Regions from separate parts of the Hydrogenophaga sp. GW456-12-10-14-TSB4 genome, predicted to be linked through region 1. Evidence: riboswitches for the same ligand, from Rfam matches in the RefSeq annotation. Region 1 holds a riboswitch; each other region holds the start of a gene.
What was found. A riboswitch is a leader RNA that binds a small molecule or an ion and turns the genes downstream of it on or off. The one in region 1 is predicted to bind thiamine pyrophosphate.

Region 1 (12,742 bases):
GGTGTCGGAGTCGGTGACGAAGCGGTGGCCGGCCTGGCGCAGTTCTTCGCGCAGTTCGATGTAGTTGAAGATCTCGCCGTTGAAGACCAGCTGCACGCGCCCGTCGGCGCTGCCCATGGGCTGGGCACCGCCTTCGGGGTCGATGATGGCGAGCCGGGCGTGGGCCAGGCCGATCGGGCCGTCGACCCAGGTGCCGCGGCCGTCGGGGCCGCGGTGGCCCAGCGTGCCGATCATGGCGTCGAGCTCGGCCCGTTCAGGGGCACGCCGGGGGCTGAAGAGGCCAGCGATGCCGCACATGGTCAGGCCTTTTCGGCGGTGTGTGGCGGCTCAGAGCGCATCGCTGTCGTCGCTCGCGTCGGTCAGGCCCCAGCGCGCCTTGGCCAGCCGTTTGGCCAGGGCCGGGTCGCGCGATTGCACGCCGCACAGGCGGCCCTCGTCGCCGCGCGAGGGCAGGAAGCCCGCACGCGTGGCCACGCGCTGCGTGGCGCTGTCCTGCAGGTTCAGGCGCACGCAACTGCAGCGCCGGGCGGCGGCTTCGCGCACCGCGTCGTGCAGCAGGCCGAGCAGGGTGGCGTCGCTGTCGTGGTGCCAGTCGATCACGTGCAGTTCGGGCCGACCGCAGTCGTCGGTTTCCATCGCCCAGGCGATCAGGCCCACAACCTTGCCCTCGCGGCGCGCCACGCGCATCACGAGCGGGCGCCGGGGGTTGCCCAGCAGGCGCTGCTGCAGGTAGGCGCTGTCGTGCCGCAGGTGCACGCTGGTGGGGTCGGGGGTGTCGGGCACCGCCAGTGCCGGGTCGAGCCGGGTGGTGTTTTCCAGCGTGAGGCCGCGCGGCCGGTGGCGGCGCAGCGCCAGCCGCCGCAGGGCCAGGCCGCCATTGGCCACGCGCATGGCCAGGGGCAGGCCGGCCACGGCCGGCCAGCGCCGACGCACGAAGGGCGCGAGGTCCAGCGGGTGCGTGAAGGTCAGGCGCGAGGGCAGGGCCTCGAACATGCGGCGCACGATGCCGGCAGAGTTCTGGTTGGCGCCCACGGCGAGGGTGAAGTCGTACCGCGCGAGCATGGCCTGGTTGAGCCAGATGCCCAGGCCGGACTCCTGCGCCTCGGGGCGCACCAGCAGGTCCATGACCTGTGCGCCCGCGAGCGCCTGGCCGTCGTGCTCGACGCGCAGTTCTTCCACACCGATGATGGCCAGCAGGCGGCCCTTGGCGCGCAGGCACCACAGGTCGCCGAAGCCGCCGGCGGCGCGCCCGAGCCGGTAGCGCCAGCGCAGGTAGGTGTCGTCGTCCCAGCTGCCGTTGAGGTGCTCACGGCGCAGCGCGATGACGTCGGGCAGGTCGGCGAGCAGGGCCGGGTTCAGGCCGAGCTGCAGCGCCGTGGCGTCCAGCCCCAGGCTGCGCGCCACCAGCCGGCCGAGCTTCTCGTGCTCGGGCAGGCGGGGGGCGGGCGCCACGGAGCGCCGGACATCAGGCGTTTTCACTCAGCACCCCGTGCACCTTGAGGAAGGCCAGCACATCGCCGATGCGGGTCATCTCGCGCGAGACCTCGGCGGTGAGCTCGATGCCGAAGCGCTCGTCCAGTTCGGCCATCAGCATGAGGGCGCCCATGGAGTCCCAGTCGTCGATGGCGTCGCGCTCCAGATCGGCGTGCACCTCCTCGACGGGCAGGTTGAAGCACTCCGCGAGCATGGCGAGGGCATCGCTCACGGAGACCTGGGTCTTGGCTGGTTCGCTCATCGGTTAAACCTCAATTCAATGACGACAGGCCTTCGCCGTCGTCGTGCAGCAGCACGGTGCGGTCGTCGATCTGGATCATGGCCGCGCCCCATGACAATCCGACGCCATAGCCCAGCAGCATCCAGTGCAGCCGCTGCCCCGGTGCGGGCGGGGCGAGCCGGCGCGTCATCGCCACGGCCACCGAGGGGCCGCCGCAGTTGCCGCTGTCCTCGATCGACATCGGCACCCGATCGTCCGGCAACCCGCTTTTCTTCATCAGGTGTTTCATGATGAAGCGGTTGGACTGGTGGAACACGAAGGCGTCCACGTCGGCCACGGCCTTGCCGGCGAAGGCCAGCGTTTCGGCAATCAGTGGCGGGACGCGCTTGATGGTGAAGTTGAAGATGGCCGCGCCGTCCATTTCCAGGAAGTGGTGGCGCGGGTTGGCGGGCTCGCGGTCGCGGAAAGCGCCGCCGCGCAGGATCAGCCCATTGGCGCCGCTGCCGTCGGTGTGCAGCACGAACTGGCCGCCGGCGCCGGGTGTGTCGTCCAGTTCCAGCGCGGTGGCCGAGCCGGCGTCGCTGAACAGCAGCACGGTGGCCTGGTCTTCAGGGCTCACGAAGCGGCTGGGCGTTTCGCCGTGCAGCATCAGCACGCGCTGGTGGCCGCCGGCGCGCAGCATCGCGGCGGCGATGTACAGGCCGTAGGGGTAACCGGAGCAGCCCAGGCCGACGTCGAACGCGGCGCAGCTGTCGGGCAGGCCCAGGCGCTGCTGCAGCAGGCAGCTGGTGGAGGGCAGGAAGTGGTCGGGCGTCTGGGTGACGAAGATCAGCGCGCTCACCGTGTCGGGAGCCCAGCCCAGGCGCTCCATCAGCCGCGTGGCGGCGCGAAAGCACAGGTCGGCGGAGGTGATCGACGGGTCCACCACCCGGCGCTCGCGCACGCCGGCCATGGCCACCACCTTGCGCACGTCTTCCGGCGGGAAGCCCAGGGCCGGATCGAGGTTGTCCACGACCATCGGAGGCAGGCACGTGCTGATGCCTGCGATGCGGAAACCGCCGATGTTCGATTGGCTCACTCGATTTCCCTTGTTGAATCGGTCGCGTCCCGGGCGCGGAGTCCGGGCGCTGGTTGTGTACCCCGGCCAGTATACGGAAGGGCCCCGGGCCGAGGCGCCGCCCGGGCCCGGGGCCGGTCAAATGTCACAAAAGGCGGGCCAGCGCGTCCTCCCGCCAGTGGTGAAGGGCGGTGTAGAAACCCTCCCAGACGCAGCCGTTGCAGCCGCGCCCGCAGCAGGTGTCGGGCTCGGGCGGCGGCGGGCGCAGGGCGCTGTCCAGGTCCAGGCCCTGGCGCTGCGCCAGGCCGCGCAGGTGGGCGACGAGCGCCTGCGCGGTGGGCAGATCGGCCAGCGGCACCAGGCCCGGGTCGTGCCGCGTGAAGCGCGGCTGCTCACGGCCCTCGAACGCGCCCACCTCCGCGAACATCGCCGCCGGCCGCACCCACAGGCCCCAGCCGCCGTAGAGCGCGCGGTACAGGGTCATGCCCTGCAGGGTTTCGCTGCAGCGCACGGTGTCCAGCACCTCGTACCAGCCGCCCTTGTAGTGGCGGTACAGGCCGGGCGGCGTGGGGTTCAGCGGGGGCAGGTCGTCGTCGGTCATGGTGAGAAGTTTAGGCGCCGGCCTTGATCGGGATCGACGGCACCGGCACGTAGAACTCGCCGCCGGCGGCCTTGAACTCGGCCGACTTGCCGGCCATGCCCTGTTCGGCGTAGTCGCGCACGTCCTGCGTGATCTTCATCGAGCAGAACTTCGGCCCGCACATGCTGCAGAAGTGGGCTTCCTTGCTGCTGTCCTTGGGCAGGGTCTCGTCGTGGAAGTCGCGCGCGGTGTCCGGGTCCAGGCCGAGGTTGAACTGGTCGTGCCAGCGGAACTCGAAGCGCGCCTTGCTCATGGCGTCGTCGCGCGCTCGGGCACCGGGGTGGCCCTTGGCGATGTCGGCCGCGTGCGCCGCGATCTTGTAGGCGATCAGGCCCTGCTTCACGTCGTCGCGGTCGGGCAGGCCCAGGTGCTCCTTGGGCGTGACGTAGCAGAGCATGGCCGTGCCCATCCAGCCGATCATGGCCGCGCCGATGGCCGAGGCGATGTGGTCGTAACCCGGCGCGATGTCGATGGTGAGCGGGCCCAGGGTGTAGAACGGCGCTTCGTGGCAGCGCTTGAGCTGCTCGTCCATGTTGGCCTGGATCAGGTGCATCGGCACGTGGCCCGGCCCTTCGATCATGGTCTGCACGTCGTGCTTCCACGCGGTCTGCGTGAGCTCGCCCAGGGTCCTGAGTTCGGCGAACTGGGCCTCGTCGTTGGCGTCGGACGCGCTGCCGGGGCGCAGGCCGTCGCCGAGCGAGAAGCTCACGTCGTAGGCCTTCATGATCTCGCAGATCTCGTCGAAGTGCGTGTAGAGAAAGCTCTCCTGGTGGTGCGTGATGCACCACTTGGCCATGATGGAGCCGCCGCGCGAGACGATGCCGGTGCGGCGGTTCGCGGTGAGGTGGATGAAGGGCAGGCGCACGCCGGCGTGGATGGTGAAGTAGTCCACGCCCTGTTCGGCCTGCTCGATCAGCGTGTCGCGGTAGATCGCCCAGGTCAGGTCTTCGGCCACGCCGCCCACCTTCTCCAGCGCCTGGTAGATCGGCACTGTGCCGATGGGCACCGGCGAGTTGCGCACGATCCAGTCGCGCGTGGTGTGGATGTTGCGGCCGGTGGAAAGGTCCATCACGTTGTCCGCGCCCCAGCGGATCGCCCACACCAGCTTGTCCACTTCCTCCTCGATGCTGGAGGTGACGGCGGAGTTGCCGATGTTGGCGTTGACCTTGACCAGGAAATTGCGCCCGATCGCCATCGGCTCCACCTCGGGGTGGTTGATGTTGGCCGGGATGATGGCGCGGCCGCGCGCCACCTCGTCGCGCACGAACTCGGGCGTGATGATCTCGGGGATGCGCGCGCCCATGGGGTTGCCGCGCAGGCGCGCCTCGCGCGCCGCATCGCCCAGGTACTCGGCCATCCATTCGCGCTGGCCGTTCTCGCGCACGGCCACGTACTCCATCTCGGGCGTGACGATGCCGCGGCGCGCGTAGTGCATCTGCGTCACGTTCAGGCCGCTGCGCGCGCGGCGCGGCGCGCGCTGCAGGCCGGTGGCGGAGGCGCGCAAGGCCTCGATGCGTTCGGCATCGCGGGCTTCGTGTTTCACGCCGTCGTCCAGCGCCTGGCGCGCGCGGCCGGCATAGGTTTCGGTGTCGCCGCGCGCGGCGATCCACGCGCCGCGCACGTCGGGCAGGCCGCGTGTCACGTCGATCGCGGCCGTCGGCTCCGAGTAGGGCCCCGAGGTGTCGTAGACCACGACGCGCTCGCCGTTGGTGAGCGCGATCTCGCGCATGGGCACGCTCACGCCGGGCTGCTGGCCGCTCACGTGGATCTTGCGGGAAGCGGGAAAGGGCTCGCGGCTGAGGGCGAGGGACGCGGTGGGGATCTTGTCGGGGGCATTCATGGTGGCGGTCTCCGGTTCCGGTGGATGGGCATGGACGAATGCTCCGGAGGACCGCCCCAGTGACCGCGTGCGCAGGCGCCGCCCTTCCGCAGGGGGAAGGGCCGCACCCGCATGCCGCCGTGGGGCATGCGCTCTTCTTTCGCCGGTACTAACCGGATCAAGTTCACGGGTTCGGCCGTCAAGCCGTCTCAGCGCCGGACCCTTTCGAGTCCGTGCACCCCGGAGCAGGGCAGAGTGTACGCGGACACGCTTTGTCACAAGAACACGACAGAACAGCGATAGATTGCCGCGCAAGATGGATTCCACAGAAAGGCAGGATGCAAACATGGACAAATCAATGATGAAGGGCCTGGTCGTCGGCGGGCTCGCCACGGTCGTCATCGGCGCCAGCGGCGTCACCGGCTACCAGACGCTCATGAAACCCAAAGTCGCCGAGGTTGTCGAGGTGAAGGAAGTCATGGCCACAGTGGTCACGCCGCGCGAGCATTGCGAGGACGTGACGGTGCAGCGGCAGGCGCCCGTGAAGGACCAGCACCGCATCGCCGGCTCGGTGATCGGCGGCGTGGCCGGCGGCCTGCTGGGCAGCACGATTGGTGGCGGCAGCGGCAAGACGCTGGCGACCGTGGCCGGTGCCGCGGCTGGCGGCTACGCCGGCAACCAGGTGCAGAAGAACATGCAGCAGAAGGACACGGTCGCTTCGGTGGAGCGGCGCTGCAAAACCGTGAACGAAAAGTCGCAGAAGCTCAGCGGCTACCAGGTGACCTACCGCCTGGACGGCAAGGACGGCACGGTGCGAACCTCGTTCAAGCCCGGCGCGACGCTGCCGGTGAAGGACGGCCAGGTCGTGACCACGCCGCCGCCCGACGCGAAGTCGTGAAGCCGGCGCCGCGCATTTGAAAAAGAATGCAACTCAGATCAGGATGTCGAACAGGTTGGAGAAGGTGTCCGTCCACGGCCGGAAACCCGGCCGGGGCTGCAGCACCTGAGCGCCCTGCAAGACCGGCGGCAGGTTCGCCGCCTGTGCGGGGTTGACGAACACCACCCACGAGGAGCGCCGGCAGAACGGGTCGCCATGGCCCGAGGGCAGTTCCAGCAGCAACGCCACCTTGCCCATGTGCTGCGCGGCCGAGGCCATGACCGGGCGCAGGTCCAGGTAGGTGTTGGTGATGTGCACCGCGAGCAGCCCGTCCGGCCGCATGTGGCGCTGGTAGGCCTGGAAGGCCTCGAGCGTGAGCAGGTGGGTGGGAATCGAGTCGCCTGAAAACGCGTCCATGGCCAGCAGGTCGAAGGCCTGCGGGGGCTCGCCCTCCAGCATCAGGCGGCCGTCGCCCAGCACGGGCACGGTGCGCGCCGCGCTGTCGGCCAGAAACGTGAAATGCCGCCGCGCCAGGTCCAGCACCTGGTCGTTGATCTCGTACAGGCGCATCTCGTCACCCGCGCGGCCGTACACCGCGAGCGTGCCCGCGCCCAGGCCCACCACGCCCAGCTTGCGCGGCCGGTCGGTGGGCAGGCTCAGCAGCGCGCGGCCGATGCCGGTGCGCTCGCAGTAGTAGGCGGTGGCGCGCCTGGGGTGGTTCAGGTACTGCTCGCCGTGCGTGATGCTGCCGTGCACCATCTTGCGCACCGGGCCCAGGCCGTCTTCGTCCACGCTCTCGTCGATGCGCGTCTGGCTGTAGAAGTTGCGCACCACCTCGGTGTAGCCCCGCACATCGTCCAGCGAGAGGCTGGCCAGGCGAACGCCGTAGAACAGCAGGGCCAGCAGCAGGGCGCCGCGCCAGCGCCAGCGCAGCCCGGGCCAGAGCACCCGCACCATCAGCAGCGCGCACAGAAACAGGCCCAGCGGCAGCTCGAAGTAGGCGTTGAAGGCCACCGGCGCGACCAGGCCGACGAACAGGCCGCCCAGCGCGCCCCCCACCGAGAGCATCAGGTAGAACAGCGTGAGGTGGCGCAGCGGCGGGCGCCGCCGCACCAGCTCGCCGTGGCAGACCATGCAGAACACAAACACCGCCGCGCACAGCAGGGCCACCAGCACCGGCACGTCCAGGCCCTGGTTCATCGCGACATCGAGCGCCAGGAAGGCCAGCGGCAGGAGACCCAGGAAGAGCGGGCGCACGTAATAGCGCGGCGCGTCGAAACACAGGATGAAGCTCAGCAGGTAGAGCGCCAGCGGCAGCACCCAGAGAAAGGGCACGGGCGCCACGTCCTGCGTGAGGTGTCGCGTGATGGCCAGCAGCAGCATGGAGGCGGTGGCCGCCAGGCCGACCCACAGCAGGCACTCGCGCCAGCTCGGGCGGGGCGCGTCTTCGAGCGGTGCGGTGTGGGCGGTGGCGCCGTTCTGCCGCCGCACCGTGTAACCCGCCGTGGCCACGCAGACCAGCACGAACAGCGCATAACCGGCCGACCAGACCCAGGCCTGCGGTGTCACCGCCAGCGCCGGCTCGACCAGCACCGGGTAGGACAGCAGCGCCAGCATGGACGCCAGGTTGGACAGCGCGTAAAGCCGGTAGGGCTGCGCGCCCCGGGCCAGGAAGGCGCGCGCGTACCAGGCCTGCATGAGCGGGCCGGTGGTGGACAGCAGCAGGTAGGGCACACCCACGGTGGTGGCCAGCACGCCGAGCACGCTCCAGGTCGGGTGGGCCTGGGCGTCGAGTTTCCACGAGGGGTCGGCCACCACCGGCAGGGTGGCCAGGCTGATCAGCAGCAGCGCGCCGTGCACCCAGGGCTGGCGCCGGGGGCTGAGCTTCTCATGCACCAGGTGCACATAGGCATAGCCCAGCAGCAGCTCCACCTGGAAGAACACCATGCACAGCGTCCAGACCGAGGACGAACCGCCGAACCACGGCAGGATCATCTTGGCCACGATGGGCTGGATCTGGAACAGCAGGAAAGCGGACAGGAAAACCGTGGCTGCGAACAGAGGCATGGTAGTGTGGTCCTGGTCGGCGGGATGCCGGAGTATGGCCGGGCTCGCGCGAAAGGAGTGACCCCATGAACAGTTTTGGCAGACGGGCGCAGGGCGAGCGCCTGGAGCGCATGCGCGCTTCGCCCCGGTGGGACGGCACGGGTTTTCGCAACGTGCACCCGGTGCTGCCGGGGCTGCGCGACCCTTCCGTGCCCCGGCCCACGCTCAAGGAATTCCTCAGCGCGGGCGACCGGCGCCTGCCGGGCGCCGCACTGCCTTCGCTGGACCCGCGCGAGCGCTGGGGCCGAGCGGCCCAGAGCGGCCTGCGCGCCACCTGGCTGGGGCATTCCACGGTGCTGATCGAGATCGACGGCCACCGGGTGCTGACCGACCCGGTGTGGGGCACGCGCGCCTCGCCGTTCCGGCTGCTCGGTCCCAAGCGCTTCCAGCCCGTGCCCTTGCGGCTGCGGCAGATGCCCGAGGTGGACGTGGTGGTGATCTCGCACGACCACTATGACCACCTGGACTACCCCACCATCCGCGCGCTCGCGCGGCACAGCCGCGTGCCCTTCGTCACCTCGCTGGGCGTGGGCGCGCACCTGCAGGCCTGGGGCGTGGCGGCCGAGCGCATCACCGAGCTGGACTGGTGGGACAGCCACCGCGTGCCCGGCACCGGCATCACGGTCACGGCGGCGCCGTCGCAGCACTTTTCCGGCCGCAGCTTCAAGGACCGCAACGCCACGCTGTGGTCGTCGATGGTCATCGCCAGCGAGCGGCACCGCGTGTTCTTCAGCGGAGACACCGGCCTGACCACCGAGTACGCCGAGATCCGCGAGCGCCTCGGGCCGTTCGATCTGGTCATGCTGGAGGTGGGTGCCTTCCACCCCGCCTGGGGCGACATACACCTCGGGCCGGCCAATGCCCTGAAGGCGCACGCCTTGCTGGGCGGTGGGGCTTTTCTGCCGGTGCACTGGGGCACTTTCAGCCTGGCCATGCACGCCTGGGACGAACCGGTGGAGACCTTGCTGCAACTGGCGCAAGGGCAGGGCACGCCCTTGCTGATGCCCCGGCTGGGGGAAGCCGTGGAGCCGGCCCACCTGGAGGTGGTGCTGCCCTGGTGGCGCGCGCTGGGCGCCGGCCAGGAGGCCCCAAAGGTGCCCGACGGGCCACCGGCCCTGCAGCGCGACCTGCCCTGGCCCCTCGATTGAAGAAAGCCCCTCCATGAACACCACCGTTGACGGCCCCGACGGCCAACCCCGTTGCCGCTGGTGCGCCGCCGCGCCCGAGTTCTTCGCCTACCACGACCGGGAATGGGGCTTCCCCGTGGACGACGACCGCCGGCTGTTCGAGAAGCTGTGCCTGGAGAGTTTCCAGTCGGGCCTGAGCTGGCGCACCATCCTCGCCAAGCGCGAGAACTTCCGCGCCGCCTTCCACGGCTTCGACTTCAACCGCGTCGCCCGCTTCACGCCCAAGGACGTGGAACGCCTGTTGGGCGACGAGGGCATCGTGCGCCACCGCGGCAAGATCGAGGCGGTGATCAACAACGCGCAGCGCGCGCAGGCGATGGTGAAGGCCGAGGGTTCGCTGGCGGCGTTCTTCTGGCGCTACGAACCGGACGAGGCGGAGCTGGGTGAGCCACAGACGGTTTCCACCTCGGAAGCCTCCGTGCGCCTCTCGAAGGATTTGAAGAAACTGGGCTGGGCCTTCGTCGGCCCGACCACGGTGTTTGCCTTCATGCAGGCCATGGGCCTGATCAACGACCACGCCGAGGCTTGCGTGGTGCGTGCGCAGGCCGCGCAGGCGCGCCGGCGCTTCAAGCGGCCCTGATTCAGAGCGGGTCGGCCAGCAGCTTGGAAAGGGCCGCGATGTTGGCCGCGCTGGGCACCTGGGGCTTCATCTCGTCCTCTTCGGCCGTGGCGTTTTCGTGCGCCTGGATCGCATTGACCATGGCGTACTGGTTCTCCCATGACAGCGTCTTGCCTTCGGGGCAGAGGTCGCGCACGGTGCCGAACCAGTAATAGCCGTCCTTGCCGCCGAACAGCGCGTCGATGCCGCCGGCATCGCCCGGCTTGAGGCCATGGGCGGCCAGGATGAGCTTGAGCTTGTGGTGCGAAACGGAATACTGCATGGGGTAAGCGCGGGGTGAGGGGTCGGCGATTGTACTGAAGGCCCGCCGCCCGCGCTGTCACGCGATGCCGCAGGCCAGCAGGTAGCGCGGCTCGTTTTCCAGCACGTGGCCGCGCAGCAGGGTGCTGGCCTTTTCGGCGTCGTGGTCTTCCACCGCGTCCACCAGCACCTGGTGGCTGGAGACCGCGTTGCTGATGGGCGAGCGGTGGCGCAGCGCGGTGAGCTGGTAGCGCAGCAGCTCGTAGCTGGCGCGCAGGTAGTGGTTGTCGCAGCTCTCGAAGAAAGCCTGGTGGAAGCTCATGTCGATGCGCGCGAGCGCGGGCAGGTCCTTCGCGCGCTCGGCGGTCTTCATCTCTTTCACGCACTGCGCCATGCGCTGCAGCAGCTCGCGCGGGTGGGACTGCATGGCCTCGCGCAGCGCCTCGGTCTCCACCATCGCGCGGAACTGCAGCAAATGCGACAGCTCCTGCGGCGAGAGCGTGAAGACGAAGGTGCCGCGCTGCGGGTGGATCTCCACCAGGCCCTCGCTCTTGAGCCGCAGCAGGGCCTCGCGCACCGGCGTCTTGCTCACGCCCATGCGCTGGGCCAGCTGGGCTTCCGACACCTGCTCGCCGAGCTTGAGGTCGCCTTTGACGATGGCCTCGCGCAGCCGCTCGGCGACCACGTCGGTGAGCAGTCGGGGGCGTTGCAGTTCCAGGGCGGTGTTCATGGGGTGGTCGGTCTCGTGTGGCGAAGAGTATAGGGTTATTGCTGATTTAACATCTGAGATATCAGATACCATGGCGGCCGACACGTCAAGCTGAGCAACCCGGAGACATTCACGTGAGTTCACCGCCCGCCCCTTCCTCTCCCGCGCACCCGTTGGCGCACGCCTTCCTCGCCGCCAACCGCTGGGTGCTCATCGTGCTGCTGGGGGTGATGGCCGCGCTGGTGATCGGCAACGTGTTCGCGCGCTACGCCTTCAGCCATTCCTTCACCTGGGTGGAAGAGGCCACGCGCTACATGATGATCTGGGCCGCCTTCATCGGCGCCGGCCCTGCGCTGCGCGTGGGCGGCCACATCGCCATCGACACGCTGCAGGCCTCGGTGCCGCTGCCCCTGGCGCGGCTGCTGCGCGTGCTGATCGTGGCCATCGTCGCGGCCACGCTGGTGACGCTGGTCTGGCTGGGCATCGAATACGTGGAGTTCGCCTGGTACCAGGAGTCGCCGGTGCTGGGCTGGTCGCTGGGCAAGGTGTACCTCGCGCTGCCGCTGGGCGCGGCGCTGATGCTGGTGCACCTGGCGATGGTGGCGCGGCAGTGGATCGTGCTGGGCGAGTGGGACCGGGTCGAAGGTTTCGACCCGCAGGCCCTGTGAAGCCGGAGGGCCTGCGATGACGACGGTTCTCGGTCTGGTCTTTCTGGCGCTGATGGTGATCGGCGCACCCATTGCCTTCGCGATGCTCATCGCCGGCCTGGTCGCGGTCTGGCTCAAGCCCGGCCTGTCCTCGCTGGTGGTGATGCAGAACCTCTTCAGCGGGCTCGACAGCTTCCCGCTGATGGCGATTCCCTTCTTCATCCTCGCCGCCGAGCTCATGACGGGCGGCGCGCTCACCGACGTGCTGCTCAAGTTCGCCGCGCGCCTGGTGGGCATGCGCCGCGGCGGCCTGGGCCACGCCAACATCCTCACGCTCACCTTCTTCTCGGGCATCAGCGGTTCGGCGCTGGCCGATGCGGCGGGCCCCGGTGCCATGCTGATCAAGATGATGCGCAAGGCGGGCTACAAGGATTCGTATGCCGCCGCGCTCACCGCGAGCACCGCCATCGTCGGCCCGATCATCCCGCCCTCGATCATCATGATCGTCTACGCGATGACCGACAACAGCGTGAGCATCACCGGCCTGTTCCTGGCCGGCGTGGTGCCGGGCTTCCTGATCGCGCTCTCGCTGATGGTGGTGAACCACATCGTGAGCGTGCGGCGCGGTTACCGCTCCTCGCCCGAGCTGCTCGACCCGGCACCGCTGCTGCGCCTGTTCTGGCGCGCGCTGCCGGCGCTGATGCTGCCGGTGATCATCCTGGGCGGCATCCACCTGGGCATCTTCACGCCCACCGAGGCCTCGGCCGCCGCCGTGCTCTATGCGCTGCTGGTGGGCCGCTTCGTCTACGGCACGCTGCGCATGGACATGCTGCCTGCCATCCTGTTCCGATCGGCGCTGATGACGGCCTCCATCCTGTTCATCGTCGCCACCTCGGCGGTGTTCGCCTGGGTGCTCACCGTGGGCCAGATCCCGCAGACCATGGCCGCGTGGATCGCCGGCATGGCGCTCTCGCCGATCGAGCTGCTGATCGCCATCAACGTGCTGCTGCTGCTCGTGGGCATCTTCATCGAGCCCTTGCCGGGCGTGATGATCATGGTGCCCATCCTCGGCCCCTTGGCCGAGGCGGCCGGGTTGAACTCCCTGCACTTCGCCATCGTGGTCATCG
Region 2 (12,742 bases), on a different contig from region 1:
GCCGGCGGCGCGGATGCTCCAGCGCGGGCGCAGGCTGTGCACCGAGACCGCGCCCGAGTGCGCGTCGCCGTAGGCGTTGTCCATTTCGTCGAGCAGGATCAGGCCGAGCGCGATCAGGCCGCCCTGCGCGAGCAGCAGCGAGCCCACCAGGTTGGTGCCCGGTTCCACCGTGCTGACCACCAGCACGCCCAGCGCGTAGCACCAGATGTTGGCCAGCGCATAGCCCAGCCAGGTGCCGCCCAGCGTGCTGGCGGTGCGCTTGCCGTGGCGCGCGTAGTCGGCCACCAGCGGCAGCCAGGACACCGGCATCGCGATCACCAGGTCCATGGCCGAGAACAGGCCCATGCCGCCCGCACCCGGGCGGTTCCAGAAGCCTTCAAAACCTTGCGCCTGCAGGCGCGTGCCGAACTGCCAGGTGAGCCAGGCCAGCGAGGCGATCACCAGCGGCAGGCCGAAGCGGCTCACGAAGCGGCGCACCAGCGTGAGCATGGAGCCGGCCATGAGCGCGGTGAGCACGCCGCCCCAGAGCAGCGTGGCCAGCAGCTTGCCGCCGGTGCCGTCGAGCAGGCCGCCGGGTTCGGCGCCCAATGCCTGCTTCAGGATGGCGACCGTGCCTTCCTGCATGATGACCAGCTCGAAGGTGGTCCAGCCGACCAGCTGCGCGATGTTGAGCAGCACCGGCAGGCGCGCGAAGGCGCTGCCGTAGGTGGCGTGCATCAGGCCGGCGCTGGACAGGCCGGTCTGGCAGCCCAGGCGCGCCGTCCAGGCCAGCAGACCGGCACCGATCAGCGAGCCCAGCACGATGGCGATGACCGCGTCGCGCGTGCCCACGGCGGGCACGAGGTAGGCGCCGATCTGCATCACCAGCAAGCCGGTGCCCAGGCTGAACCAGAGGGCGGCGTGTTCGTGGAAGTGGAAGACCCGGTTGCCTTGCGGCACGGGGGTCAGGGCCTGGTTGGCCGGGGAAGGGTTCATCGACATGGAAACGCTCCAAGCAGTGTTGAAGCAGGTGGGCTGGGCCGGATGCCCTGCGGCGCGGTGCGGCGGCGGTATCCGGCCTGCTTCCCTGCGCGAGGATTACCTCAATCAGGTTCAAAGGGACTCTCTCAGTCGCACCCGGGCGGAAAACCCGGGGCAACACCCCTAGCGGATGCGCCAGCAACGGCGCGGAACGAAGTATACGGCTCAGGCCCCGATCGCCTGGGGAACCCACTGCATGACCTGGTCGAGCGCCACCTGGGGCGTGTCCAGGTGGCCGCCCGGGACTTCCAGCAACTGTGTCTTCGGGTTCGCCGGCAGCTTGTCGACGTAGTAGGCGCGCACGCGGGTGAACAAGGGGTCCTTCTCCCCGACCGCGGTGAGCACGGGCAGGCCCGGCGGCAGCTTCGGTGCGGTCACGCCCATGTCGGCGTCCGACTCGGGGTCGAAGTACGAGAGGAAGTTTTTCGCCGTGGTGATGACGGGTTGTTGCCGGCCCTGGTTGATGTCCATGAAGCGCTGGCTTTCATCGCCCTTGCCGGCGGCCACGAGCTCCCGTGCGGTCTGGATGCTGTCGCGCACCGCCGTGAGGCTGGGCAGGGTGAAGTAGCCCTGCGGCACGTGGCCCGGGGCGAGCAGCACCAGCGCGTGCGCGGTGCCGCCGCGCGCGGCATGGCTCATGGCGGCCGGCACGCCCATGCTGTGGCCCATGAGCACGATGCGCGTGGCGCCCTGGTCCTGCAGGGCCTTCACGTGCTGGGCGATCTCGGCCATGGCGCCGTCCCAATGGCCTTGCAGGTAGCGGTTGCGCGACCAGGGCATGTCGGGCAGCGAGACGAGCCAGCCCTGCTTTTCCATCGCCGTCTTCACGGGCCCGTACTGTGGGCTGGCCGGGCCGCCCGGGTTCTTGCCGTGCAGCATCAGCACCCCGATGCGCTCGGCCGCCAGGGCGGGCCGCGCGAACAGGGGCAGCAGGGCGAGCGAAGCGAAGGAACGGCGTTTCATGGGACTCCTCGACGGACAACGGACAAGAAAAAGCCCCGCGAGCGGGGCTTTCACGGGGCGGGGGATCAGGCCAGCGAATCGGCCCAGATGTTGCGCGCCCAGGCCATGGCGTACTGCCCTTCGAGCTCGCTTGCCGCGCTGGACAGGCCGCCCGAGCCGGGCACCGCCAGCATGGTCTTCTGCGCCGCGTCGTACTTGTGCACGCTGGCCACGTGCACCACGTCGGTGGCGGTGACGAAGCTGTAGCAGGTGTTGGCGTAGATCGGCAGCGAGGGCGCTTCCTTGCCCTGCAGCAGCGAGACCACGGCGGCCGCGCAGGTCTTGCCGTGCTGGTTGGCCATGTGGCCCGACTTGGGCATGCCGGGCGCGATCTGGATTGCATCGCCGAGCACGTGGATGTTCTTCGCGGCCTTGGACTCGAAGGTCAGGAAGTCCACCTCGCACCAGCGCGCGTTGGCGGTGGCCAGGCCGGTCTTCACGGCGATGTCGCCCGCGCGCTGCGTGGGCAGCACGTTGGCCACGCCGGCCTTGAAGTCGTCGTTGAACTCGAACTTCAGCGTGTTGGTGGCGGCGTCCACGTCCACCACCTTGTGCTTGGGCCGGTACTCGATGAGGCCCTTGTAGTGCTCGTCCCAGGCCTTCATGAACAGGCCCTTCTTCGAGGTGATGTCGTCGTTGGCGTCGAAGATGATGACCTTGCTCTTGGGCTTGGCTTTCTTGAAGTAGCTTGCCACCATGCAGGCGCGCTCGTACGGGCCGGGCGGGCAGCGGTAGGGTGCCAGCGGGATGGACAGGGCGTACACGCCGCCGTCGGGCAGGGCTTCGAGCTGCTGGCGCAAGGCCACGGTCTGCGGGCCGGCCTTCCAGGCGTGCAGCACCTTGTCGGTCGCGCCGGGCTTGGCCATGCCGGGCAGGGTGTCCCACATGAAGTCGATGCCGGGCGAGAGGATCAGGCGGTCGTAGGGCAGCTCGCCACCGCTGGCCAGCTTGACCGTGCGCTTGGCCGGGTCGATGCTGGCCACCATGTCGCGCACCACCTTCACGCCGTGGCGCTTGCTCAGGTTGTCGTACGGCGTGGTGATGTCGGCCATGGTCTTGTGGCCGCCGAGCACCAGGTTGGAGATGGGGCAGGAAACGAAGGCCGCGTTGGGCTCGACCAGGGTCACGTCGATGCCGTGGTCCGAGAACAGGCGGACGTACTTGGCGGCGGTGGCGCCACCATAGCCGCCGCCGACCACGACGACCTTGGCGCCGCTGCCGGTGGTGGCGCAGCCATTCAGGAGACCCAGGCTGGCGACGGCCGAACCGGCCCCCAGCGTTTGAACGAATTGACGGCGTTGCATGGTGTGGGCTCCTTACTTCTTCTGGGCGGCGAAATAGCCGGCGATGTCGGCCAGCTGTTCATCGGTGTAGCCCTTGGCGAGCTGGTGCATGATGGTCGCGGGCCGCTTGCCGGCCTTGAAGTCCAGCAGTTTCTGCAGCAGGTCGTCCTTGCCCTGGCCGGCCAGCGCGATGGCGCCGGGTTGTGCGCGGCCATCGGTGCCGTGGCAGTTGGCGCAGGCCGCGGCCCACACCTTGATCTGATTGACCTGGGCTTGCGCTCCCATGGCGGCGGCGCAGAGCACGCCCGCCGCCAGCCATTTCATTGTTTTCACCATCGTGATCTCCAGTGGGGTGTTGAAATGTAAATGCATCCAAAACTGTAGCAGACGGCCCCTTCTGCGCCTATCTATCAGCCATTGCGAATATGTAAATTCTTCATCCTAGCAGTGCGTCCGGGGGCCCTTCAGCGTGAAAACCCTAGGCCGGCCGGTACAGCCAAAAGCGATGACCCCGGGCGGCTTTTGGATTGGCGCGCGAAGGCCATGCCAAGAAGAATCCACCTCGCCAACCAACGCGGGGTCGCGGATCTGCGCAGCCCCAATCACGAACAAACGAGGAGACATTCAGCGTGAAGCACACAACCAGACTGGCCGACCTAAGCTGGACCGAGGCTCTCAGCGAGCGCCGCTTCGGCCTGCTCGCGCCGCTGCCGGTGGTGGTACCCTGGAGCGAGCCGACGGTGGGCATCACCCGCCACCACGACTGGAAACCCACCGAAGTACAGGACGCCTTTCTCAAGAGCCTCAGGCGCAACGCCGACGCCATCGCCGGCCGGCCCTGAGCCGCCCGCGCCTTTCCCGCCCCCATGACCTCAGCCCTTCCCTCGGCGCCGCCCGAGCCGTCCGACGTGGCGGCCCTGCTGCGCATCGTTCCCTTCCGCCTGCTGCTGTGCGCGCGCGTGGCCTGGACCATCGGCATCCAGATGGTGCTGGTGGCCATCGGCTGGCAGATGTACGACATGACCCGCGACCCCTGGGCGCTGGCGCTCGTGGGCCTGTACCAGTTCCTGCCGGTGCTGCTGCTCACCCTGCCGGCGGGCCTGGCGGCGGACCGCTGGAGCCGCTCGCGCATCATGGCGCTGTGCCTGCTGCTGCAGGCCGTGATGGCGGCCGGGCTTTCGCTGGGCTCCTGGCTCGGCGGGCTGGGGCGCGAGCACCTGCTGCTGGCCTCGCTCGCGCTGGGCGCGGCGCGGGCGTTCCAGATGCCGGCGCTGCAGGCCACCACGCCAACCACGGTGCCACCGCGCCTGCTGAGCCGCGCCATGGCGGCCTCGTCCACCGGCTCGCAGGCCAGCGTGATCGTCGGGCCGGCCATCGGCGGCATGCTGATGGTGCTGGGCATCGAGGTGGTCTACGCCACCTCCACCGTGCTGTGCGTGGTGGCCATGCTGCTGGTGGCGCGCCTGCGCATGGTGCCGCGCAAGGCCGTCTCGCGCGGGGCCTCGGTCGACGACCTGTTCGCCGGCGTGCGCTTCATCGCGCAGCGGCCCATCATCCTGGGCGCGATCCTGCTCGACCTGTTTGCCGTGCTGTTCGGCGGCGCGATCGCCCTGCTGCCGATCTACGCGCGCGAGATCCTGGAGGGCGGCCCCGGCATGCTGGGCTGGCTGCGCGCCGCCCCGGCGGTGGGCGCGCTGGCGATGTCGCTCTACCTGATGCGCAACCCGCCGTCCACGCGCGTGGGCTTCAAGCTGCTGCTCTCGGTGGCAGTGTTCGGCCTGGCCACCATCACCTTCGGGTTGTCCAAGCTGTTCTGGCTTTCCATGCTGGCGCTGATGGTCAACGGCGCGGCCGACATGGTCAGCGTGGTGATCCGCCAGACCCTGGTGCAGCTGGAGACGCCCGACGAGATGCGCGGACGGGTGAGCGCGGTCAACTCGGTGTTCATCGGCGCGAGCAACCAGCTCGGCGAGTTCCAGTCGGGGGCGGCGGCCACGCTGGTGGGGCCGGTGGCCGCGGTGGTGCTGGGCGGCTCGGCGACCTGCCTGCTGGCCTTGCTCTGGCGCCGCTTCTTCCCGCAGCTCGCGCGCCGGCAGCGGCTCGATTCGCGCGGGTGAACCGCCACGGCGGGGTGCAGCAAAAAGCGATAGCGCGCCGCCACTTTGGGTTGGGGCACCGCCTCAGGTTGATCGATTGGCCGCTGCGGTGGTGCTGCCGGCGCCGAGGCACAACCCCGCGGGACCAGCAGCGCGCGTGCGCGGTATTTCATGTCTCCAGCTCCTTAATTGATGTGATTTCGACGGTAAAACCATCGAAATTCATTCTAGGAAGCACCTGCGGATGGCCCACATAGGAAAGCGGGCGCACACGATCGGTTCTTGCTGTGTCGAATACGGGTTTACACTAATCCGAATATCAGCAATCACTCATATAGTTCCCCATCCCAAGGCGACAGGCCATCGCCCACCCCACAAGGAAATCCCACCGTGTCCAAAGACCTGAGTGACGTCATCGGGCGCGTTCTGCCCGCCCCGGAAAACCACCTGAGCACCGAGAAGCTGGAGCAGGCGCGCAAGGCCCGCCGCAGCTTCATGGGCAAGGCCCTTGCCATGGGCGCAGGCGCCGTGACCAGCGCCGCTGCCTCCACGCGCACCCTGGCGGCCGAAGGCGAAGAAGCCATCCTCAAGCTGCCCGCGCACAGCACCGGCCTGGGCCAGCCCGTGGCCACGCTGGGCTACGGCCTGCCCAGCAAATGGGAAGGCAACCTGCAGCGCCGCCAGAGTCCGGGCCTCACGCGCGTGCCCCAGGCCTCGGTGAGCTTCACGCCGCTGCAAGGCCTGTTCGGCATCATCACGCCCAGCGGCCTGCACTTCGAGCGCCACCACCAAGGCTGGTGGGACATCGATCCCTCCCAGCACCGCCTGATGGTCAACGGCCTGGTCAAGCGCGAGCGCGTCTTCACCATGGACGACCTGATGCGCCTGCCCAGCGTTTCGCGCATCCACTTCATCGAATGCGGCGCCAACTCCGCGCCGGAGTGGGGCAACGTGGCGCTGCCCTCGGTGCAGTACACGCACGGCATGGTGAGCTGCTCCGAGTTCACCGGCGTGCTGCTCTCCACGCTGCTGGAGATGTGCGGCTACGACAAGAAGAACGGCAAGTACGTGCTGGCCGAAGGCGCCGACGGTTCGTCGATGACGCGCACCATCGACATCGACCGCGCGATGGACGACTGCCTCGTGGCCTGGGCCATGAACGGCGAGATGCTGCGCCCCGAGAACGGCTACCCGCTGCGCCTGGTGGTGCCGGGCATTCAGGGTGTGAGCTGGGTGAAGTACCTGCGCCGCCTGGAAGTGGGGGATCAGAAGTGGGCCACCAAGGACGAGGCGGTGCACTACATCGACCACATGCCCGACGGCACGCACCGCCAGTACACCGGCATCCAGGAGTGCAAGAGCGTGATCACCACGCCCTCGGGCAGCCAGACGCTGCTGGACAAGGGTTACTACAACGTGACCGGCCTGGCCTGGTCGGGCCGGGGCGCGATCAAGCGGGTGGACGTGAGCACCGACGGCGGGCGCAACTGGCGCACCGCGCGGCTGGAAGGCCCGTTGCTGCCCAAGGCGCTGACGCGCTTCAACATCGACTGGGTCTGGGACGGCAAGCCCGCCGTGCTGCAGAGCCGCGCGATCGACAGCACCGGCTACGTGCAACCCAAGATCAACCAGTTGCGTGCCGTGCGTGGCACGCGCTCGATCTACCACCAGAACGCCATCCAGTCATGGCGGGTCGCCGAAAACGGTGAAGTCTCCAACGTGCAGGTGTTCTGATGAAGCCGTTCCTGAAAACCACGATCCTCCTGGCCGCCGCGCTCGCGGCCGGCACCGCGCTGGCGCAGGGCAAGCCCTGGCACGAGCTGGGCCGCGACGCGACCCAGGCCGAAGTGAAGGCCTGGGACATCGACGTGCGCCCCGACTTCAAGGGCCTGCCCAAGGGCGCCGGCAGCGTCGCGCTGGGCGAGCAGGTGTGGGAGGCGCAGTGCGCGTCCTGCCACGGCAGCTTCGGCGAATCGAACGAGGTGTTCACCCCCATCGTGGGTGGCACCACCAAGGCCGACATCGAGCGCGGCCGGGTGAAGAACCTCGAGCCCGGCAGCATCTTCCCGCAGAAGACCACCATGATGAAGGTGGCCACGCTCTCCACGCTGTGGGACTACATCAACCGCGCCATGCCCTGGAACGCGCCCAAGACGCTCAAGACCGACGAGGTCTACGCTGTCACGGCCTACCTGCTGAGCCTGGCCGAGGTGGTGCCGGCCGACTTCACGCTGAGCGACCAGAACATCGCCGAGGTGCAGAAGCGCATGCCCAACCGCAACGGCATGGTGTTCCACGAGCCGCTTTGGAAGCTCGAAGGCAAGGGCGACGTGAAGAACGTGGCCTGCATGAAGGACTGTCCGGTGGAGTCGACGATCCGCTCCTCGCTGCCGGACTTCGCGCGCGACGCGCACGGCAACATCCAGGAGCAGAACCGCGTGATCGGCCCGGTGCGCGGCGCCGACACCACCAAGCCGCCGCCCAAGGGCCCGGTGGGCAGCGGGCCCGCGCCCGCCGCCGTGGTGGTCGCGGCTGCGCCGGCGGTGAAGGACCCCAAGGCCCTGCTCGGTGCCAACAGCTGCACCGCCTGCCACGGCATGACGAACAAGATCGTGGGCCCGGGCTTCACCGAGATCCTGGCCAAGCACAAGGGCAAGGCCGATCTGGAGGCCTACCTGACGGGCAAGATCCAGGGCGGCAGCTCGGGCGTGTACGGCGCCGTGCCCATGCCCCCGCAACCCCAGCTCAGCGAAGCCGACGCCCGCTCGATCGCGCGCTGGATCGCCAGCGGTGCCAAGTGAGGGCCATTGGCCGTTCGGGCAGCGGCCTTTCGGCACCGAAAGGTATGCTTCTAAATATTTGCATTTACTCGTAAACCCCATTCCCCCCACGACAAGGAGACCTTACGCTATGTCCATGAAATCGATCCTGCTGTGCCTGGCAGCATCCGGCGCGCTGTGGAGCGCGGGTGCCCACGCCCAGGACGCCGTTGCCGCCAAGGCACTGGCGACCAAGAGCGCCTGCATGGCCTGCCACGCGGTGGACAAGAAGCTGGTGGGCCCGGCCTTCAAGGACGTGGCCGCCAAGCACAAGGGACAGGCGAATGCGCTCGACGCCGTGGCGGCGCGCATCAAGTCCGGCGGTTCGGGGACCTACGGCCCGGTGCCCATGCCCCCGCAGCCGAGCCTGAAGGACGACGAGCTCAAACTGCTGGCCGGCTGGATCCTCGCCGGCGCCCCCGACAAGTAAACTTCGACCCATTTTTTTCCATTTTCACCAGGAGCTCCCCATGAACAACTCACGCCGAGTCGCCCTCAAGACCACCGGGGCGTTCGCCACGCTCGTGTCGCTGGGCCTCATCACCCAGAGCCAGGCCCAGGCCGCCGTGGACCGCGCCGGCTTCGAGGTGAAGACCCTGGCCGAGGCGCTCAAGGCCGTGGGTGGCACGCCCGCCAACAGCGACCAGGTCACAGTGGTCGCACCGGACATCGCCGAAAACGGCGCCGTGGTGCCCGTGGGCGCCACCAGCAAGCTGCCCAACACCACCGAGATCTACCTGATCGTCGAGAAGAACCCGATGCCGCTGTCGGCTGGCTTCATCATCCCGGCCGGCACCGCCGCCGACGTGCAGACCCGCCTGAAGATGGGCCAGAGCAGCAACGTGATCGCCGTGGTCAAGGCCGACGGCAAGCTCTACTCGGCCACCAAGGAAACCAAGGTCACGCTGGGCGGTTGCGGCGGCTGATCGCCCCCCGAACCCGACGTCCTTTCAAGCCAACCTTTCACAGATACCCAGGAGTCCATCATGGCCGATCCGATGCGCATCCGCGCCGCTCTCGCCGGTGACGAAACCACCGTTCGCATCCTCATGTCCCACGTCATGGAGCCGGGCACGCGCCGCGACGCGGCCGGTGCCCTCATTCCCGCCCACTTCATCAAGGAAGTGGAAGCCACGCACAACGGCAAGGTCGTGCTGAGCTCGCTGTTCACCGGCTCGGTGGCGCAGAACCCGTTCCTGTCGTTCAAGTTCAAGGGCGCCGCCAAGGGCGACAAGGTCACGGTGAAGTGGGTCGATACCAAGGGCGACACGCGGACCGACGAAGCCACCATCGCCTGAGCACCGCGCAGGCACAAACGGCCAGCCTTCACCGCCTGGCCGTTTTTTGATTTCTCACCACGATAACGAGGAGACCCCATGAAACACCACCTTTCCCGTCGCCTGCTGGCTGTGGCGGCCCTGTCGGCCGGACTGGGCGCCGCGCACGCCCAGGACGCGACCGCCGAAGGCATCGCGAAGTACCGGGAGATGCTGCAGGACGGCAACCCCGCCGAACTGTTCGAGATGAAGGGTGAAGAACTCTGGAAACAGAAACGGGGTCCGAAAAACGCATCGCTGGAGCAGTGCGACCTGGGCAAGGGCCCCGGCGTCATCAAGGGCGCCTTCGTCGAGATGCCGCGCTTCTTCAAGGACACCGGCCGCGTGCAGGACCTGGAGACCCGCCTGATCACCTGCATGGAAACCCTGCAGGGCTTCAACGGCGCCGAGATCGCCAAGACGCCGTTCGGCCGTGGCGAGATGGCCAACGTGACGGCGCTGGCCACCTACGTGGCGACCGCCTCCAAGGGCATGCGCTTCAACCTGCCGCAATCGCACGCGCAGGAAAAGCTGATGTACGAAGCCGGCAAGCGCATGTTCTTCACGCGCGGCGGCACGCACGACTTCTCGTGCGCCTCCTGCCACGGCGAGAGCGACAAGCGCATCCGCCTGCAGGACCTGCCCAACCTCACCAAGAACCCGGGCGACGGCATCGGCTTCGCCGCCTGGCCGGCCTACCGCGTGTCCAACTCGCAGATGTGGGGCATGCAGCTGCGCCTGAACGACTGTTTCCGCCAGCAGCGCTTCCCCGAGCCCAAGTTCGGCAGCGACGCGACCATTGCACTCGGTGTCTACATGGGCGTGAACGCCAAGACCGCCGAGTCCATCGTGCCCGCCATCAAGCGCTGAACCGGAGACACCGAACATGAACAAGAAACTTGCATTTGCCCTGCTGCCCGTGGCGGCCCTCGCGCTCTCCGCGTGCACCGTGTCGCCCTCGGCGGCCGAGTACGACAAGGCCACCGCCGACATCATCAAGAACTCCTTCCAGGACCGCGGCATCGCCAAGGTCGACCGCCTGGTGCAGGACGACGCCAACCGCGAATGCGCGGCCGCCGACGTGGCCGGCAAGACCATCGACCCGACTGTCGCCAAGGCCATCGAAGCGGCCAACATGAAAACCGTGAAGTGGCCCAGCGACGGCAAGTTCCTCGGCGACTGGAAAGAGGGCGAGAAGATCGCCCAGAGCGGCCGCGGCATGACCTGGACCGACAAGGCCGGCGACCCCAACGGCGGCAACTGCTACAACTGCCACCAGATCAGCAAGGAAGAGATCTCCTTCGGCACCCTGGGCCCGAGCCTGTACAACTACGGCAAGCTGCGCGGCGTCACCGACCCGAACAGCGCCGGCGGCAAGGCCATCGTGGAGTACACCTGGGGCAAGCTCTGGAACTCGCGCGCCTACAACGCCTGCTCGCAGATGCCGCGCGTGGGCCACATGGCCATCCTCAACGAGAAGCAGCTCAAGGACGTGATGGCCCTGCTGCTCGACCCGGCCTCGCCCGTCAACAAGTGAGCAAACGGGCCCCGGCTGCGCAGCGCAGCCGGGGCCCTTCAAAAAAATTTCGCTCAAATATCAGTCATCAGTTATTCATCAAGGAACGAAATGAGTTTCAGTCGCCGTGAATTCATGCAGGTGCTTGCCGTGGCCAGCGCCACGGGCATGGCCCTGAACCACCGCGATGTGCTGGCCGCCGCGCCCGGCGCGGCTGAAAAGCTGTACGAGGTGCCGACCTTCGGCAACGTGAGCTTCCTGCACTTCACCGACTGCCACGCCCAGCTGCAGCCGATCCACTTCCGCGAACCCAGCGTGAACCTCGGCGTGGCCGACGCCGTGGGCCGCGCACCGCACATCGTGGGCGAGAAGCTGCTCAGGCACTTCAACATCAAGCCCGGCACCGCGAGCGCGCACGCGTTCTCGTACCTCAACTTCAGCCAGGCCGCGAAGACCTACGGCAAGGTCGGCGGCTTCGCGCACATGGCCACGCTGATCAAGCAGCTGCGGGCCAGCCGCCCGCACGCGCTGCTGCTCGACGGCGGCGACACCTGGCAGGGCTCGGCCACCTCGCTGTGGACCAACGGCCAGGACATGGTCGACGCCTGCAAGCTGCTGGGCGTGAACATGATGACGCCCCATTGGGAGTTCACCTTCGGCGCCAAGCGCGTGCAGGAGATTGTGGAGAAGGACTTCAAGGGGAACATGGAATTCCTCGCGCAGAACGTCAAGACCACCGACTTCGAGGACCTCGTGTTCAAGCCCTACGCGCTGCGCGAGATGAACGGCGTGCAGGTGGCCGTGATCGGCCAGGCCTTCCCCTACACCCCCATCGCCAACCCGCGCTACATGGTGCCCGACTGGACCTTCGGCATCCAGGACGAGCACATGCAGAAGATGGTGGACGAGGTGCGCGCCAAGGGCGCGCAGGTCGTCGTGGTGCTCTCGCACAACGGCATGGACGTGGACATCAAGATGGCCTCGCGCGTGCGCGGCGTGGACGCCATCCTCGGCGGTCACACGCACGACGGCATGCCCGCGCCCACCATCGTGAAGAACGGCGGCGGCCAGACGCTGGTGACCAACGCCGGCTCCAACAGCAAGTTCGTCGGCGTGCTCGACTTCGACGTGCGCGGCGGCAAGGTGCAGGACTTCCGCTACAAGCTGATGCCCGTGTTCTCCAACCTGCTGCCGGCCGACGCCGAGATGCAGGCCTTCATCGACAAGGTGCGTGCGCCCTTCAAGGACAAGCTCGACGAGAAGCTCGCCGTCACCGAAGAGCTGCTGTACCGCCGCGGCAACTTCAACGGCTCGTGGGACCAGGTGATCTGCGACGCGCTGATGCAGAACAAGGGCGCCGACATGGCCTTCTCGCCGGGCGTGCGCTGGGGCACCTCGCTGTTGCCGGGTGACACCATCACCTACGAGCGCATGATGGACCAGATGGCCATGACCTACCCGGCCACCACGCTCAACGAGTTCACCGGCGAGCAGATCAAGACCATCCTCGAGGATGTGGCCGACAACATCTTCAACCCCGACCCCTACTACCAGCAGGGCGGCGACATGGTGCGCGTGGGCGGCATGCAGTACACCGTCTCGCCCAAGGCGGCGATGGGCCAGCGCATCAACAACATGACGCTCAAGGGCAAGCCGATCGAAGCGAACAAGACCTACAAGGTCGCGGGCT
Region 3 (5,292 bases), on a different contig from region 1:
CTCGCGCGCTGGCGGGCGGCACAACGGTGCTGAGCGTTCTCGCGAGGCAGGTCAAGGCCACGGTGGTTGACGAACCTGGGCCCGATTCCCACACGGTGTTAGCCCATTCTTCAAACCAGCCGCCCACCTCAGGTACGCCGGTTCTGGACAGCGCAAACTGGTATGACGCCACGCAGATGAAGTGGCTGATTGAGTACTTGCCTGCTGTTTGCACGAATAGCATGGGCATGCCTGAATGACCGATTCAGTGGGTGCCAAGTATGCCGAGCGCAAACGAGCGCGGCCTGAGCAGCAGTTGCGTGACGATTGCCGAGAAAGGCCTTCTCGCCAGTTCACGCCAGTTCACGCCAATTTTGCGAGGGGCGCTTCATCGCCGACGCATACCGGCGCGTGACCACTCAGGCCCTGATCGGAATCCAACTCAAGGGCTGCACAGAGTCTTGCCTACTTCGACATGATGGTCGATGCCGGAGATCCATAGGGGATCACGGGTTAACCCGTACGCCCTAACCGGGTCATTTGCGCCGAATTCGATATCACCCCTGAACTGATGATCGTGGTTGCCATCGTGGGGATACTCGCGACCATTGCTTACCCTTCGTACGAAGAATATGTGCGCCGATCCAAGCGCGCTGAAGTCCAGGCGCTGATGCAAGACCTCGCATTGCGACAGCAACAGCGCCTTCTCGACACGCGAGCATTTGCGGCTACTTTGACAGCCTTGAATGTGATCGTTCCACCGTCCATTGCCTCCCGCTACACCGTGACGATAGAGGTTGGGGCGGGCGCATTACCACCCAGCGCCGTGGCAGGCACGGTCGAAGTGACATACACCAAAACCAACGTCGATGGCAGCACCAGCGAAGCCCAGAAACGGGTCCCCTTCATCATAGGCGGCGTCAACCCAAAGGCGTCTCCGATCGAGGTGACCAAGGTCAACCCTTTGATTTCGCCTCGCCGTCAGCGCAGCTATTGGTACTTGGAGAACGCCCGCTGAGCGGCGATTCCAGTTCGCGACGGTGCTTCAGCTCTGCCATCTGCATGGCCGGGCCCGCGATGTGCTCTCGGTCTTGACAGCAGATCTCGGTGTGCCCGCCCTGCTCGCCGGATGTCACGCCTTGCGGGTCAAGGTGTCCACCGGCACATAGAACGCGCCGCCCGCGGCCTTGAACTCGGCCGACTTCGCGGCCATGCCCCGAGCGAGGACGTCGGTCTCGCTCAATCCCTGTTTTTCAGCGTAGTCCCTCACGTCCTGCGTGATCTTCATCGAGCAGAACTTGGGTCCGCACATGCTGCAGAAGTGCGCCTCCTTGCTGCTGTCCTTGGGCAAGGTTTCGTCGTGGAATTCGCGCGCCGTGTCCGGGTCGAGGCCGAGGTTGAACTGGTCGTGCCAGCGGAACTCGAAACGCGCCTTGCTCATGGCGTCGTCGCGCGCGCGGGCGCCCGGGTGGCCCTTGGCGATGTCGGCTGCGTGGGCTGCGATCTTGTAGGCGATCAGGCCCTGCTTCACGTCGTCGCGGTCGGGCAGGCCCAGGTGTTCCTTGGGTGTCACGTAGCAGAGCATGGCCGTGCCCATCCAGCCGATCATGGCCGCGCCGATGGCGCTGGCAATGTGGTCGTAGCCGGGCGCGATGTCGATGGTGAGCGGGCCCAGCGTGTAGAAGGGCGCCTCGTGGCAGTGCTTCAACTGCTCGTCCATGTTGGCCTGGATCAGGTGCATGGGCACGTGGCCCGGCCCTTCGATCATGGTCTGCACGTCGTGCTTCCACGCGGTCTGGGTGAGCTCGCCGAGCGTCTTGAGTTCGGCGAACTGCGCCTCGTCGTTCGCGTCCGCCGCGCTGCCGGGGCGCAGGCCGTCGCCAAGCGAGAAGCTCACGTCGTAGGCCTTCATGATCTCGCAGATCTCGTCGAAGTTCTCGTAGAGAAAACTCTCCCGGTGGTGCGTGATGCACCACTTGGCCATGATGGAGCCGCCCCGCGAAACGATGCCCGTGCGCCGGTTCGCCGTGAGGTGGATGTAGGCCAAGCGCACGCCGGCGTGGATGGTGAAGTAGTCCACGCCTTGCTCGGCCTGCTCGATCAGCGTGTCGCGGTAGATCGCCCAGGTCAGGTCTTCGGCCACGCCACCCACTTTCTCCAGCGCCTGGTAGATCGGCACCGTGCCGATGGGCACCGGCGAGTTGCGCACGATCCAGTCGCGCGTGGTGTGGATGTTGCGGCCGGTGGAGAGGTCCATCACGTTGTCCGCGCCCCAGCGGATCGCCCACACCAGTTTGTCCACCTCTTCCTCGATGCTCGACGTGACCGCCGAGTTGCCGATGTTGGCGTTGACCTTGACCAGGAAGTTGCGCCCGATCGCCATCGGCTCGACCTCGGGGTGGTTGATGTTGGCCGGGATGATGGCGCGGCCGCGCGCCACCTCGTCGCGCACGAACTCGGGCGTGATGATGTCCGGGATGCGCGCGCCCATGGGGTTGCCGCGCAGGCGAGCCTCGCGAGCGGTGTCGCCCAGGTACTCGGCCATCCACTCGCGTTTGCCGTTCTCGCGCACGGCCACATATTCCATCTCGGGTGTGACGATGCCGCGGCGCGCGTAGTGCATCTGCGTCACGTTCATGCCGCTCTTGGCACGGCGAGGCGTGCGCTGCAGGCCGGCGGCTTGCGCGCGCAGCGCTTCGATGCGTTCGATGGTGGTGTCGTTCTGGCGGGCCTCGTTCTTCACGCCGTCGTCCAGCACCTGACGGGCGCGGCCAGCGTAGGTCTCGGTGTCGCCACGCGACGCTATCCACGCGCCGCGCACATCGGGCAGGCCGCGCGTCACGTCGATCATGGTCGAGGGCTCCGAGTAGGGGCCCGAGGTGTCGTACACCACGACACGTTCGCCATTGGTGAGGGCGATCTCGCGCATGGGTACGCGCACGCCGGGCTGCTGGCCGGGCACGTAGAGTTTGCGGGAGGCGGGGAAGGGCTCGCGGCTGAGGGCCAGCGTCGAGACGGGGAGTTGATCGGGGGCATTCATGGGGGCGGTCTCCGGTTCCGGTGGATGGGCAGTGAATGCTCCGGAGGACCGCCCCATGGACCGCGATGGCGGGTGAACCACCTCCGCCGTGAGAACGGAGGAGGTGCTCGCCCACATGCCGCGTGGGGCATGCGCTCTTCTTTCGCCGGTACTAACCGGATCAAGTTCACGGGTTCGGCTGGTAAGCCGTCTCAGCGCCCGACCTTTTCAGGTCCGGTGCACCCCGGAGCAGAGGGCAGTGTACTTTGATCCTCGTGGCCAACCAATCAAATCATCTCGAACAACCTGCCGTACCCGCAGGGGCGGCCAACCCTGGTATTCGCTGATCGCAGGCGAAGACCGCAGCGCGATAGGCGTCAGGGTTGGCGCACCGTAACATTGCTGACGATGTTCTTCGACGCGTCGTAGGATAGGTTCGTGCCGGTAATTCCGCTGACGGCGAATGTGGTCTCGGACGTCCGCTTGCTGATGTTGCCACTCTGGATGCTGCACTGCCCGTTGGTGTTGGTTGTGCAATTCACTGACGCTCCTCCCACGCTGAAGTCACCAACCACCACGGCGCCCGCCACCGGCAGACCGTTGCCGTCGACAACACCCAGGCTCACCGTCGCGCGCCAGCCGTTGCGAACCAGCTTGCCCGAGCCTGTCAGAGTCGCCACGGACGCAATCGTCGAAGTGGTGGGCGGCGGTTCGCTCGTAGAGGTCTCGCTACCAGAAAAGACCAGCAGGTTTGGCGAGCCCGAGCCTGAGCTCGTGACCACGTTGACCGTGGCCGAGGCCTTGATCGCCTCGTTCACCTGAGTCGGCGAGGCGCTGGGTGTTCCTTGTAGCAACACCGCAGCAAGTCCCGCCACATGGGGAGAAGCCATCGACGTGCCACTGATGGTGTTGGTTGCTGTCGTTGAGGTCGACCAAGTTGATTTGATGCTGCTGCCGGGCGCAAACAAATCGAGGCAGGTGCCGTAGTTGGAGTAGGACGCCCGCGCATCCATGGTGGTAGTCGCTCCTACCGTGATCGCCGTTGGCTCGCGTGCAGGCGAGTAGTTGCAAGCATTGGCGGCGTCGTTGCCGGCGGCCACCACAACCGTGATGCCCTTGGCGACCGTGTTGGCAACAGCCGCATCGAGCGTCGACGAGGCACCGGCACCAAGCGACATGTTCACCACCGCAGGGCGAGTTGCGTTGGCAGCGACCCAATCCAACCCCGCGATGACGCCGCTCAATGTGCCCGAGCCGTTGCAGTCCAGCACCCGCACCGGGACCAAGGTCGCACTTTTGGCAATGCCCCAGGTGGACGAACCGATGGTCCCTGCCACATGAGTGCCATGGCCGTTGCAGTCCGAAGTGCCGTTACCGTCGTTGACGGCGGTGTAGCCGCTGGCAACGCGCCCACCAAAGTCTGCGTTGGCCGCAAAGATGCCGGTGTCGACCACATAGGCGCGAACGCCGCTGCCGTTCCCAAAGTAGGTGTAGTTACCATTGAGCGGCAGATCTCGCTGATCGGTGCGATCCAGCCCCCAAGTCGCGCTGGTTTGTGTCGTCTGACGCAGCGCCACGGGCTGGTCCACCTCGACGTGATCGACGTTTGGGTTGAGTTCCATTGCCTCCAAGAAAGCATCAGCAGCCGCTTCTGGCAAGGTGACAGCGAAGCCCTTGACCACGTTGGTGTATGTGAAATTGATCTCACCGCCGCGCCCGCGCCCGCGCATGGCGTCCTGCGCACGCGCACTCGGTTGGCCCACACCGTCCTTGAACACGACAATGTAGCGGCGGAAAGTCTGGACGGTGCCACTTTCCTCAGCGGCTGCAGCGGCCGTTGCCAAGGCACTGACGGGCAACTGAGCGACGATGTCCGCCACCGGAACAGGTGCCGGCGACTGAAAGTCGACATTGGCGAGCAGCGAGGGAAGCTGAGCCTTGAGAGCCTCCACGGTCGCGGCAACATGCTCGCGTGCCGATTGCCCGCCTTCGCTGCGCGCTGCATCGGCGATCAGCTTGCCGTTTTCACCCAGAGCCACCGCCACGGCTCGTGCAAGGTTGCCCAGCGCACGATCACTGGATCGCACAAAATTCGTCAGCGGGTCTTTGTCTTGCAAGGAAAGTTGCTGACTCACCGCAGCCTTGGCATCGGCAAGGCTGAGTCCGTTGAGCGCCATCTCGGCCGCCACCAGGGTGGTAAGCGGGCTGAGCAGGGAGGCGCCGGAAACGTTGTCTCCGTTGGGCGAGATTTGCACATACGCGCTCGCCGGGGTCATAAGCGTAAAGCCACGACG

Region 2: linked by a shared signal. The riboswitch ahead of AC07ZS_RS15880 (purine-cytosine permease family protein) and the one ahead of thiC (phosphomethylpyrimidine synthase ThiC) in region 1 are both predicted to bind thiamine pyrophosphate.
Region 3: linked by a shared signal. The riboswitch ahead of thiC (phosphomethylpyrimidine synthase ThiC) and the one ahead of thiC (phosphomethylpyrimidine synthase ThiC) in region 1 are both predicted to bind thiamine pyrophosphate.

What each region holds. Positions count from the first base shown of each region.
Region 1 covers NZ_JBWKZH010000027.1:27,269-40,010, forward strand. The annotation lists gene asnB (asparagine synthase (glutamine-hydrolyzing)) at 1-297, opposite strand, end outside; gene AC07ZS_RS14670 (hypothetical protein) at 328-1,452, opposite strand; gene AC07ZS_RS14675 (acyl carrier protein) at 1,466-1,735, opposite strand; gene AC07ZS_RS14680 (3-oxoacyl-ACP synthase III family protein) at 1,746-2,792, opposite strand; gene AC07ZS_RS14685 (oxidoreductase-like domain-containing protein) at 2,917-3,129, opposite strand; partial or broken gene AC07ZS_RS14690 (DUF1653 domain-containing protein) at 3,145-3,372, opposite strand; gene thiC (phosphomethylpyrimidine synthase ThiC) at 3,383-5,251, opposite strand; TPP riboswitch at 5,369-5,483, opposite strand; gene AC07ZS_RS14700 (glycine zipper 2TM domain-containing protein) at 5,577-6,128, shown strand; gene AC07ZS_RS14705 (spermidine synthase) at 6,162-8,174, opposite strand; gene AC07ZS_RS14710 (MBL fold metallo-hydrolase) at 8,240-9,361, shown strand; gene AC07ZS_RS14715 (DNA-3-methyladenine glycosylase I) at 9,375-9,980, shown strand; gene AC07ZS_RS14720 (hypothetical protein) at 9,982-10,281, opposite strand; gene AC07ZS_RS14725 (GntR family transcriptional regulator) at 10,339-10,989, opposite strand; gene AC07ZS_RS14730 (TRAP transporter small permease) at 11,103-11,636, shown strand; gene AC07ZS_RS14735 (TRAP transporter large permease) at 11,653-12,742, shown strand, end outside.
Region 2 covers NZ_JBWKZH010000030.1:28,273-41,014, reverse strand. The annotation lists gene AC07ZS_RS15880 (purine-cytosine permease family protein) at 1-975, opposite strand, end outside; TPP riboswitch at 1,047-1,155, opposite strand; gene AC07ZS_RS15875 (alpha/beta fold hydrolase) at 1,186-1,983, opposite strand; gene AC07ZS_RS15870 (FCSD flavin-binding domain-containing protein) at 2,049-3,326, opposite strand; gene AC07ZS_RS15865 (c-type cytochrome) at 3,339-3,641, opposite strand; gene AC07ZS_RS15860 (hypothetical protein) at 3,935-4,147, shown strand; gene AC07ZS_RS15855 (MFS transporter) at 4,172-5,422, shown strand; gene soxC (sulfite dehydrogenase) at 5,792-7,135, shown strand; gene AC07ZS_RS15845 (c-type cytochrome) at 7,135-8,202, shown strand; gene AC07ZS_RS15840 (c-type cytochrome) at 8,318-8,650, shown strand; gene soxY (thiosulfate oxidation carrier protein SoxY) at 8,691-9,146, shown strand; gene soxZ (thiosulfate oxidation carrier complex protein SoxZ) at 9,207-9,518, shown strand; gene soxA (sulfur oxidation c-type cytochrome SoxA) at 9,597-10,406, shown strand; gene soxX (sulfur oxidation c-type cytochrome SoxX) at 10,423-11,073, shown strand; gene soxB (thiosulfohydrolase SoxB) at 11,164-12,742, shown strand, end outside.
Region 3 covers NZ_JBWKZH010000009.1:96,693-101,984, forward strand. The annotation lists gene AC07ZS_RS07175 (hypothetical protein) at 1-239, shown strand, start outside; gene AC07ZS_RS07180 (type IV pilin protein) at 551-997, shown strand; gene thiC (phosphomethylpyrimidine synthase ThiC) at 1,112-3,019, opposite strand; TPP riboswitch at 3,140-3,255, opposite strand; gene AC07ZS_RS07190 (S8 family peptidase) at 3,376-5,292, opposite strand, start outside.